DNA from 2 places in the Lysinibacillus sp. NPDC094403 genome. Region 1 is predicted to be linked to the other one. Evidence: riboswitches for the same ligand, from Rfam matches in the RefSeq annotation. Region 1 holds a riboswitch; the other holds the start of a gene.

What was found. Region 1 has a riboswitch for S-adenosylmethionine ahead of ACQKMV_RS22645 (O-acetylhomoserine aminocarboxypropyltransferase/cysteine synthase family protein). Riboswitches for the same ligand answer to the same signal wherever they lie in the genome.
Region 2: it holds a riboswitch for S-adenosylmethionine, as region 1 does, so the genes downstream of both, ACQKMV_RS20905 (bifunctional homocysteine S-methyltransferase/methylenetetrahydrofolate reductase) here and ACQKMV_RS22645 (O-acetylhomoserine aminocarboxypropyltransferase/cysteine synthase family protein) in region 1, are expected to answer to the same signal.

Annotation. Positions count from the first base shown of each region.
Region 1 is NZ_JBNNTL010000028.1:10,313-16,687, forward strand. Features, by position in the region: gene ACQKMV_RS22640 (hypothetical protein) at 757-1,143, opposite strand; gene ACQKMV_RS22645 (O-acetylhomoserine aminocarboxypropyltransferase/cysteine synthase family protein) at 1,497-2,798, opposite strand; SAM riboswitch class I at 2,917-3,030, opposite strand; gene ACQKMV_RS22650 (glycerol-3-phosphate acyltransferase) at 3,327-3,959, shown strand; gene ACQKMV_RS22655 (DASS family sodium-coupled anion symporter) at 4,152-5,633, shown strand; gene ACQKMV_RS22660 (acetyl-CoA hydrolase/transferase family protein) at 5,804-6,375, opposite strand, start outside.
Region 2 is NZ_JBNNTL010000021.1:27,114-33,488, reverse strand. Features, by position in the region: gene metH (methionine synthase) at 1-959, opposite strand, end outside; gene ACQKMV_RS20905 (bifunctional homocysteine S-methyltransferase/methylenetetrahydrofolate reductase) at 952-2,799, opposite strand; SAM riboswitch class I at 2,888-2,987, opposite strand; gene ACQKMV_RS20900 (protoporphyrinogen oxidase) at 3,113-4,501, opposite strand; gene ACQKMV_RS20895 (protoglobin domain-containing protein) at 5,025-6,314, opposite strand.

The sequences.
Region 1 (6,375 bases):
TTTCACTCTCGCTACAAAAATATTCCGAATAAAGATACAAAGTCTGTGAAACAAACAAATTCAAATAATTCAAAATTCAACTTAAAGAAAATTGTAACGTAAATACATACATTGCACAAGAAAAATCTTTCTAGGATGGACATTTGTTTCCTCTAGGAGTGCAAAAGAAATCGTTTTCATCCCTTTTAATAATGATTTTTCACTTGATCTATATTAATTGAACAAATATTGACGATTCTTTATAAAAAATAAGGATCATCACCATAATGTGTGGTTGATTTCCGTTTCGACTGAGGGCGTTCGATGAGCCGCTTGGGCCAACAGGATGTTGGTCACGAAGGCGTTATCACAGGATGTGATGTTCTTAGCCTTCGTTCCCCTATTTGCTCGCTCCAGGGTCCGGGCCAACAGATGTCTTTTGCGCGAAAGCGAAGCGGCAACGGCACCGACGTTGGTCGCGAAGGATGTGATGGTTTTAGCCTTTGCTACTCTATTGCTGATCCCCAAGGAGTCGCCCAGTCAGAACGAAGATTAACTTATATATGGCATAAATTTTTAACAAATGTCATCCACAACTTTTGGTGATGTACCAAAAATAAATGCCTTTCTTCTATTATATATGTATGTAAAGACATTCATAAAAATTGTTCTTTTAAAATATATTAATAAAAATTTTTTTCTGTATATTTCATCATCTAATTTAAAAAGCTCATTCCCTGTAGCAGCAGAGAATGAGCCCGATTATATGAGGGATAATTAGCTAGCTTTGGCTAGCAATTTATAACGATATTGAGTTAAAGCTTGTTGCACCAATCCTATTTCCTCTTGCGTGAAATTTGGTATTGCATACGTACGTTCAACTAATTGGAATGTACCGTATTTTAAGTAATACTCTGTCGCAGGTAGAGGAATATGATTTGCTCCATAGCTTTCATAAGCTTCGAAAACTTCTTTTACTGTATAACCTTCCTCTTTGCCATAAACGATTTCCTTAAACGTAGAATGTCCAAAGATCTCTTTCCATTTACGCTCAACTGACGCAAGTATGTTTTGAATGGACATGTTGTTCACAAATACATGACCTTCATTTAATTCATAAATAAGATAAGATGCTATGTTTTGCGCACTATAAACATTTCCCATTTAAAAACACTCCTTATCATCAGTTTTTGTAGATAAGAGTAGCTACTGGCTGAGCAACTACTCCTCTTTATATATTCAAAAGTGGGGGAGCACTTATGAAAACTAAATTAGTCTATAAATTGGTTCTAGGTTGGTAGCCTTTCGAACACTTTTCTTAATCCCTAGTATAAAACAAGGATTTAAGTAAGTCAATAATACTTATAAAATTACTTGGTATTAATTTTAAACAATTTCCTTACTCTCACCAAATGAGGCGAGCGGATGATGCAGCAACGTTTTACGCATTACCAAATGAGGCCAATCGAATGAGAAAATACGTAAACGCTACAACATTAACCAATGTTTTTTTATTATTATGCTTCTACTTGTTGTTGTGAAGCTGTTACTTGTTCAATAGCTTGTTCTAAATCTGCAATAATGTCCTCTATTGCCTCTAGACCGATGGATAAGCGAATGAGCGACTCGGTTACGCCAGTTTGGATTAGCTCTTCAGCTGATAGTTGCTGATGTGTAGTAGATGCAGGATGAATAATTAATGATTTGGCATCCCCTACATTTGCTACGTGCGAGAATAATTTCACACTATCGATTAATTTACGTCCTGCTTCACGTCCACCTTTAATACCGAAAGTAAGCACTGAACCGAAGCCATTTCTCAAATATTTTTTTGCTAAATCATGAGTAGGGAAATCTTCTAAGCCATTGTAATTTACATATTCCACAGATGGGTGGTTTCGTAAATATTCAGCTACTGCTAGTGCATTTTCATTGTGTTTAGGAATACGCAAATGAAGCGTTTCTAATCCTTGTAATAAATTAAATGCTGCATCTGCACTTAATGTTGGTCCAAAGTCGCGTAGTAATTGTACACGCAGTTTTGTGGCAAATGCAGCTGCTGCTGTGTCAATACCATAACGCAAACCATGATATGAAGCATCTGGTTCAGTAAAGCCTGGGAAACGTCCACGAGTCCAATCAAACTTCCCTGCATCTACTACAACGCCACCTAAAGTTGTACCATGGCCGCCAATCCATTTTGTTGCGGAATGAACGACGATATCAGCACCGAAGTCAATTGGTGTAGAGCCATATGGCGAAGCAAATGTGCTATCAATAATTAATGGCAAGCCGTTTTCATGTGCAATATTTGCTACCTTTTCAATATCTAGTACCTTTAAACTTGGGTTCCCGTAAATTTCAGCGAACACGGCCTTTGTTTTATCAGTAATAGCTGCTCGGAAATTTTCTGGATTTGTTTCGTCTACGAAAATCGTTTTAATACCGTAGTTTGGTAGTGTGTTGGCGAATAAATTATAAGTACCTCCGTATAAAGAGCTAGCTGCAACAATTTCATCCCCTGCACCTGCAAGATTTAAAATGGAAAATGCGATTGCTGCTGCACCAGATGAAAGTGCTACTGCTGCTGTACCGCCTTCTAATAAAGCGACTCGCTTTTCAAAAACATCTACAGTTGGGTTTGTAATGCGCGTGTAAATATTGCCAGCTTCCTCTAAGGCAAAAAGACGTTGCGCATGAGCAGTGTCTTTAAAAACGAATGCCGTTGAGCGATATACGGGTACTGTACGAGATCCTGTTACCGGGTCTGGCTCTTGGCCACCGTGTAACAGCAATGTTTCTGGTTTAAAATTTGTCATTGTATACCTCCAAATGGTTATTTTTTTACGATGGTACCGGAGATGAGGAGGATTTTTTCAGTAGAAAACAAAAAACCCTCTTCAGCTAAGAAGAGGGTTGCGGTTGCAAGTTTTCCTCCCCTTATCTGCCAGATCCAAATAAGAATCTGTAGGAATTAGCACCTTAGCAAGTTCGTCACTTACTGGTTGCCGGGCATCATAGGGCCTATCCCTCCGCCGCTCTTGATAAGAGTATGAGATTCAATTTCCATCGTTGTTACACAGTATAAAACATAGACTTTTTCTCTGTCAACACTAAAATTTTATTTTTTCCGAAACTTCTGTCTGCTTTTTTATGTAATACAAACGCATACACTATTTTAATATTTAATAGTTTATCACCAAAACGTGGGGTTGATTTCCGTTCCGACTGGACGCTTTCCTAGGGGCGTCCAGCCTCCAATCAAATTATATAAATGGTATAGATTTAAACAAATTTCACTCCTATCTTTTGGTGATGAGCCTATTTATTTAGAAAGGAGGACTTTTATGATAAAGGCCGTTATCATTTTTCTTCTTGCTGGTTATTTTATTGGCTGTATTCACGGTTCTAAAGTTGCTCAATTTTTATCCGGAGTAGATCTAAAAAAGTCTGGTTTTGGCAATGCAGGTGCCTCTAATGCAACACTTTCCCTTGGATGGAAATACGGTATCTTAGTTGCACTTATCGATATCGGTAAAGGCGTTGCAGCTATTATCGGTGCTCATGTCTATCTAGCAGATACTACACAATTAACAGAAGTACAAGTTTGGCTCTTTACCTATATCGTAGCTGCCGGTGTCATTCTAGGTCATAATTTTCCATTTTATATGGGCTTCAATGGTGGCAAAGGAACTGCTTCAATCATCGGGATATTACTTGCGGTCGATTGGAAAATTGGCTTATTTGCACTCATTTTATTTGTTATTTTATCTTTCGCTACGAACTATTTAATTGCCGGTGTACTTGAATTTTATCTTGTTTTTTGTACAGCCACATATTTATGGATTCCTGGAGTTGGCCCAACGATTATAGCCTTATTACTTTTTGGCATAGCGCTCATTTTGCATCTCGAAAATATTAAACGATTAATACAGGGAACTGAGCCTAAAGTGACCTCTGCATTCAAAAAGAAAAAATAATATCTTTTGGAAATTTTCGTCTTTTCTGTGACCGCATTTTTTCTCGTAACTGCCCGTTATCGCTATAAATTGAGAGTATTTCACATGTAAATTTTCTTTACAATAAATAAACAAATTACTTTCTTAATAAAGCATTTTACTAGCCGATGTTACAGGAAATAATATCCACGTTTATAGAAAGGATGAAAAAGTATGTCTACTTCTGAACAAGCAAAATCGAAACGTAATTTGAAGCCGCTCTGGATTGGATTAGCTTTCGCTTCACTAATTATCATTATTTTTTTACCTAATAACGGCGATTTACCTGTAGCTGGACAACGGGCTTTAGCTATCTTAGCTTTTGCAGTCATTCTTTGGGTTACAGAAGCTGTCTCCTATCCCGTTAGCTCTGCCATGATTATTGCTCTTGTTACAATTTTATTAGGGTTGGCTCCGTCAATGGAAGATCCAGCAAGAGCGCTAGGAACATCGGATGCATTAAAATTAGCATTAAGTGGATTTAGTAATTCTGCAGTTGCACTCGTAGCCGCAGCTCTTTTCCTAGCGGCAGCCATGCAAATTACGAATTTACATAAACGTCTTGCACTATGGATACTTTCACTAGTAGGGACAAAAACGAAAGCCATTGTATTCGGTGCTATTTTAGTATCTATTGCACTCGCATTCTTTGTCCCTTCTGCTACTGCACGTGCAGGCGCAGTTGTCCCAATACTACTCGGAATGGTAGCAGCATTTGGGTTACCACTTGATAGTCGACTTGCTGCTTTACTTGTCATTACCTCTGTGCAAGCTGTCTCCATTTGGAATATCGGTATTAAAACGGCAGCAGCTCAAAATATGGTCGCTTTAAATTTTATTAAAGAACAATTTGGTGTTGATATTTCTTGGGGTTCTTGGTTACTTTACGCTGCCCCCTTCTCAATCATCATGTCAGTAGCTCTATTTTTCATTATGATTACACTAATTAAGCCTGAAACAAGTAATATTGAAGGCGGTAGAGAAGTAATCAAAAAACAGCTTGCGGAACTTGGTCCATTAAAAGCTCCTGAAATTCGTTTAATCATAACATCGGTAGTTTTACTATTTTTCTGGTCTACCGAGGGCAAACTTCACCCATTCGATACGACAACCGTCACAATCGTTGCAATCGCCATTTTATTAATGCCAAAAATCGGGGTCTATTCGTGGAAGCAAGTTGAACCGCATATTCCTTGGGGGACAATTATTGTCTTTGCAGTAGGAATTATGCTAGGGACGGTTTTACTTAATACTAAAGGTGCATCGTGGTTATCTGATAAAGTATTCGGTTCACTCGGTTTAGATTCTATGCCAATTCTTGCAACAATCGCGCTTGTTACTTTATTTAATATTCTTATTCATTTAGGTTTTGCAAGTGCAACAAGCTTAGCATCTGCACTTATACCAGTATTTATCGTTTTAGCCTCAACATTAACGACTAATGTTGATCAGGTTGGTTTCGTTATCGTGCAACAATTCGTTATTAGCTTTGGCTTCCTCTTACCTATTAGTGCACCGCAAAATATGCTTGCCTATGGTACAGGAGCCTTTACAACAAAGGATTTCTTAAAATCCGGTATTCCATTAACGATTATTGGATACATCCTAGTCCTTCTGTTCTCCGCAACGTATTGGAAATGGATTGGATTATTGTAAGAAGCAGATAGGTTTTTCTTTGGATAGCTGAGCAGTTCAGGGGGGTACCCGATCACTTCTCGGGGTTACTCGACCACTTCGTAGAGCTCCTAGGCTTTCGAGATTACATTAATAACAATTAAAAGCCTTGAAGGAACAAATCAACTGTCCTTCAAGGCTTTACAACTTTATTATTTCGATAAAGCAGGGTTCTTCATCGTACCATTTTTTGCGTAATTCACATGCCATGATAGTGCTTTTTCTAGATTGTGAGGCGTATGGTGTCCACCTGTTGCTTCATTGGCATCGTTAAAATACTTCCATAATTGCTCACGATATTCCGGATGGGCACAGTTATCGATAATGAGCCCAACCCGTTCTTTTGGAGCAAGCCCACGTAAGTCTGCTACTCCCTGCTCTGTGACAATTACGTCTACATCATGCTCTGTATGGTCTACATGCGATACCATTGGAACGATACTAGAAATATTTCCGCCTTTCGCATAAGATTTTGTGACGAAAATACCTAATCGCGCATTACGAGCAAAGTCTCCAGAACCGCCGATTCCATTCATCATTTTTGTGCCAGAAACATGCGTAGAATTCACATTCCCGTAAATATCTACTTCAAGCGCTGTATTAACAGAAATTAATCCGAGTCGGCGAATGATTTCTGGTTGGTTAGAAATTTCCTGTGGACGTAATACTAGTTTATCTGCATATTTCTCAAAATTACCATAAACTCTGTTTCCAACTTCCTCGG
Region 2 (6,375 bases), on a different contig from region 1:
TGACCATGTGTTGCTTCTGGTAATTGGCGAGGCTTTTCGTCCTTTAGCACCTCTCGAATAGCAGCAATATGTGCTGGCGTTGTACCACAGCAACCTCCGACGATATTCAGCCAGCCCTTTTCTGCAAAGCCTTTTAGTTTTTGTGACAGTGATTCAGGCGACTCATGATAGCAGCCTTCCTCGTCAGGTAAGCCTGCATTCGGATAACAGCTAATATAACCTGTTGAAAGTTCTGCTAGCGAACGGATATGATCAGTCATAAATTCTGGTCCAGTCGCACAGTTTAAGCCAACTGACAATGGCTTTATATGCTCGATGGAAATATAAAAAGCATCAATTGTTTGACCGGCTAGTGTCGTTCCCATCGGTTCAATTGTTCCAGATATCATCACAGGAAGCTCTTTTCCAGTTGCCTCAAAGGCACGAGATACCCCCAATGTCCCTGCTTTTACATTCAGCATATCCTGACTAGTTTCTAGCAACAGAACGTCAGCTCCGGCTTCGATTAATGCCTTTGCCTGAACATAAAAGTTTTCCTCTAACTCATCAAATGTAATTCCACCTGTAACCGATAAGGTTTTTGTAGTTGGTCCCATTGCCCCTGCTACAAAACGTGGCCAGTCGGATGTTGAAAACTCATCCACTGCTTTGCGTGCAATTTCCACAGCCCGTTTATTGATTTCTTCTGCCTTCGCACCAAGATCATATTCATTTAATACAAGTGGTGTACCTCCAAATGTATTTGTACAAATAATATCTGCTCCAGCCTCTAAGTATTTTCGATGAACTTTTTCAAGCACATCTGGTCTAGTTAGCACGAGATTTTCATTACAGCCATCATATTCCTCGCCGCCAAAATCCTCTGCTGATAAATTTTCATTTTGTAGCATTGTACCCATTGCGCCATCAAGAATTAAAATTCGTTTTTCTAGTTGCTCTTCAATCAAGTGCTTAGCCATTTATACTTACCCCTTTTTTCTGTTCATCCAATTGCTCAATAAATTTCATTAATTCTAGTGTCATATCGTAGCGTAAAAATGGTGTGATGAGGTAAATTCCATTGAAATATTCCGCTGCTACTTCTACTAATTCTTTGGCAATTGCAATCCCTTCTAGTGTTGCGCGTTCCTTATCATCCCCACAAGCCTTCATACGCGTTAACGCATCATCTGATAGCTTGATGCCCGGTACTTCATGATGTAAGAACTCCGCACTTTTATAGCTCGTTACTGGCATAATACCTATATAAATTGGTGTTTCTAAATGCTTTGTTGCCTCGTAAATTTCCACGATTTTTTCCTTTGTATAAACAGGCTGTGAAATAAAATAATCTGCCCCATGTTCAATTTTCTTTTCTAATCGAGAGACAGCTCTATCCAGCACACGTACATTAGGATTAAACGCAGCAGCTACAGAGAAATTCGCCTTTTTACGAAGTGGTTTCCCTGAGAACGATACACCTTCATTTAATTGTTTTATTAATTGGATTAGCTCCATTGATGATACGTCATAAACGCTAGTTGCCCCTGGGAAATCGCCTACCTTTGTCGGATCTCCAGTAACTGCTAAAATATCATGAATCCCTAGTGCATTTAATCCCATTAAATGTGATTGAAGACCAATTAAATTACGATCTCGGCATGTTATATGTGTCATCGGGCGTACCCCGTGCGTTTCTTTCAGTAAGGCACCCATTGCGACATTGCTAATCCTTGGGGAAGCAAGTGAATTATCTGCCATCATGATGACATCTGCGCCCGCCTCATATAATTTTTTTGCCCCTTTAATAAAGCCCTCAATCTCTAAATGTCTTGGTGTATCTAATTCCACTATAACTGAGCGTTCACGTTTTACTTTTACATGTAATGGCTCGTAATTTGGTGGCTCTGCTTCACGTAAAACCTCTACTTTTTCGGGCTTCGCGTACTTTTCCTCTACTGGAGATAGCTCCTCTAAGTACTTTTTCACAGCAGCAATATGCTTTGGTGTCGTACCACAGCAGCCACCAATTAAACGCACCCCCTGGTCACGAAGTGCTACAGCTGCTCGCCCAAAATAATCTGCCTCTGATTCATAAACGACACGGCCATCCTCCAAGTCAAGAAGAGAGGCATTCGGATATGCCGACATAAAAGCCTTTTCAGGAAGCTCTACACCTTCAAATGCTTGAATAGTATGGTGCGGACCTAAGCGACAGTTAACACCTACGATATCAGCACCTAGCGCTTCAAGTTCATGTAAAGCGTTATTTAAACTCATTCCATTTTGTAAAACTCCTGGTTCATGCATAGAAACTTGAGCAATAATCGGTAATATTGTTTTAGTTCGTAGCATTGTTAAAGTTGCTGTTAGTTCTTCAAAATCATAATATGTTTCAAGTAAAAGGCCATCTGGATTTCCTGCAAGTAAAACAGTAGCTTGCTCATCAACCGTTGCTAAAATTTCCTCTAACGTTGCGTCACTCTTTCGAATACCGCGGATTCCCCCAATAGTACCTAAGACAAATTGTCCATCCTCTGCCGCCGCTCGTTTTGCAATCGTTATAGCAGCTTCATTAAACTGCTGCACACGAGATTCTAATCCATAGCGGGCTAATTTTATTGCATTAGCACCGTAAGTGTTCGTTTGAATAATATCGGCTCCAGCTGCTATATATTCTCTATGAATCTTTTCAATTAATTCAGGTTTTTGTATATTCATTTCCTCATGGCAGTACTCCAAGCCATAACCATATAAAACTGTACCAATTGCACCATCTGCTGTAAGAACATTTGTTTTTAACCTTTCAAGCAATCCCATGAAACTAGCCTCTCTTCCCTTATTTATGAAAATAAAAAAGCCTTCTTTTACATAAAAAGAAGGCTTTAACGTTTCGTAATTGTTTTCCTTCTCATCTTCGACACAATGGTCTTCTGGATTTAGCACCTGACAATAAGTTGGTTGCTGAAGCTTCATAGGGCCAGTCCCTCAGCTTCTCTTGATAAGAATTTAGTATGAATTTTTTAAATAATTAAAAGAATCATAACGTTTACAAACGATTGAGTCAAGACTATTTCACTGAACACAGGATAATTTTTGCGAAAAATATAATATTTTGATTTATATCAGACAATTACGATAGTTTTCCAGCAAGTTCTTCACCAATTTTTTTACCATTTTGAATACATGCACCTATGCCTACTCCAAAATAAGAGCATCCCGCTATCGATAAATTGGGATAGTTTTTCTCAAGCTCTTGCACTAAACCTTGCAACGCTTCACGATGTGCCAAATCATACTTCGGCATCTGGTCAATCCATTTTGTCACATCGACAACAGTTGGTTTTTCCTCAATCCCCAAGCTTTTTCTTACATCCTCTAGGGCAACAGCTGCTAACTCTTCATTTGTCATTATACGCAATCTTTCATACGCAGGGTTAATGCTCTTATAAAAAAGTCGTACAAGTAGTTTTCCTTCGGATGAGGTATGTTTCCACTTACGACTTGTCCACGTTGCTGCATTACAAATAACATCTGAATTATGGGATACTATATAGCCTGTTCCATCTGCTGGTAATCTATTATCAGGTACATCAAACCCTAAATAAATCGTAATTGCGGATGCAGTATTGAATTGTTCAAAATAACAGTTCAAAGATTTATCCTGCAATAAGCTTTGTACCGATTCATTTGGCAGTGCCATTACAACATGATTTGCTTCTATCATTTTACCGTTTGCTAATGTAACAAGGTATTGATTTTCCTGCTTTTTAACACTAGTAGTGGCAATTCCTTTTATAACTTCTACATCCGTTAATGTTTCTTCAAGCCTATCAATTAGTGATGATAAACCATTTTTAAATGAAATAAATTTTTTATTGGATGCTTTCACAAATTGTTCCCTATTTGCATCGAAACCTTTAATAATACTACCGTAATCATTTTTGTAATCAATTAAATACGGTAAAGTGGAAGCAATTGAAAGTTGATTTAAATCTCCCGAATATACACCTGCAAGTACGGGTGCTATTTGGTTTTGAACAAGCTCCTCACCTAAATAATACGTTAAAAATTCCCCAATAGAGCTTTCCTTTGTAAACTCTTCATTTGGCATTGTTAAATCCTTTAATGCTTCTTTTTTACCTTCCTCTGATACAAGCGTACTTTCCTCAAGAGATTGTAAGCTCATAGGAATACCGAACGTTGAGTCTGCTGGGATGGCATGTAGCTCATTATTTGTGTAAATATATGAAACACCCGTTTCATTGTACACAAGATTGTGCTCAAAATTAAGTTCCTCTACTAACTCCATGACACCTTTATGACGCGCTACAATAGAATCTGCACCTGTTTCCATGATGAAACCTTGTTCGTATGCAGAGTGAAGCTTGCCACCAAGGTATGTATTTTTTTCAACAAGCACAAGTTTTACATCTAAATTTTTCTCCTGAACTTGGCGTTGTAAATAATGCATCGTACACAATCCCGTAATTCCGCCACCTAATACAACAACTGTTTTCATATTAACCGCCCCTATTTTTAGTTCTTTATTCAGTATAAACTTTTTTATCGAAAAATTACGTTAAACCCTTTACAAATTTAGCAAAAATGGAGCTAACCAGCGTAAATGTTGTGGCGCTTTAGATGTGATTTCCGTTTCAGTCTACTAGCTTTCGCACAGAAAACATTTGTTGCTGCCGCTACGCTTTCGCACAGAAAACATTCGTTGCCCAAAGCTGCTCATCGAACAGTCGGAACGGAGATCAACCTCTCGTTTTGCCGAAGAGCCATACTTTATTTAATAGGACTCCTAATTTCATTGACATAATAGTTTTTCAACGACATGAAAGGAGCTATCCAGCGTTTGGATAGCTCCTTTTGTTTCATAGCATATATTGAATTAAACAGTACATGTTCACTAGAGGCTTTTATCTACATAATAGATACTATATATTAACAGTTGATATAGTGTTATTTATACCCTGAAGTGTGTAGCACCTAAAAAAATTTAAACACTATTTCTTCGCCTTTTACTTTTCTCTTAATTAATTTAAATTTTGTGCAAAGCTAGCTAACGTTTTAGCAGAATTTTTCACTTCATTAAAGGCAATACCTAAATCGCCTAGAATTTCTACTATTGCTTGTACTTCTTTTTCCATCCGACCATTTTGTTCTTTGGCCTCGGTCATAGCTTCCAATATGTTTGTAAATTGTCCTTCCGTTTGAACCATATTTTCTTCACCAGATGCTACCTCTTCTTGAATATTACTAAGCGAATGAACAAGTTTATCTGTTCGCTCATTCGTTTTGTGTAGTAATGTCGCTACCGATGTGACAGATTCCTTTGTTTGAATCGATAGTTTTCTCACTTCATCTGCAACAACACTAAAGCCTTTACCCGCTTCTCCAGCACGAGCAGCTTCTATTGCCGCATTTAAAGCCAACAAGTTCGTTTGATTGGCGATATTTGTAACGACGTTCATAATCGATTCCATTTCCTTTGACATATCTGACAACTGTGCAATATTTTCCGCTATATCATTAAGCGAGAAAATAATATTACTCATATTTTGTGATTGATTCTGTAATCGTTCACGACCTTCTAATGCCTGACTCTCAGCCATAGTCGACACTTGAAGTGATTTTTTTGCTAGTTGTTTAATTTCATCTGATTGTTTACTTAAGCGACAAAATGAGTTATTCGTTTCCTGAGATATTGTGGCAAGGGCTTCCGAAGACTCAACAATCTTTTTCTCTACCACTTCTTTTTCACGTTCAATATTTTCATGAAGTTGCTCAATTGTGTGCTCAAACGCTTCTAGAACCAATTGTTGCTCAAAATTGGAAATTTTAGAGATAGCTCGAATTGTATTGAGCTGATCCATAGGATGATTAATATGTTCTTCAACCAAGTCAATAAATGATGCCGTTAACTCCTGGAAAGCACAAATATACCAATGCGTTTTTAGCCCGATGTGGACATGAACCTTAGCAATTTTAACTCGTCTTTGATAAAAATCATCATCAATCATACCATTAAACATTTCAATTATATGACGTCGCAATGTAATTTTCAGCTTTTCCACAGAACTATGTCTATTAATAATATCTACTAAATTACGTTCAGTTCCAATTTTTTTATAAAATCGATTAACAATGTGATCAATATTGTCTTCTACAAAAGGTTGAAAGGCTTTTAAATATTGTAAGTCCCGATTTGTCAATTTGAGCAAATCAATTTGCTGTTTCATTGAATGGCTATTAGCTATATCCATTTTTACAATGTATTGTTGTAAATCTAATGCCATTGTCTTTCTCTGTTTTTGAAAAATCACACATTTACCCTCTTTCATGTCGTGTACTTTTGAAAAGCTGAGAAAATCTATTTCCGTTCAC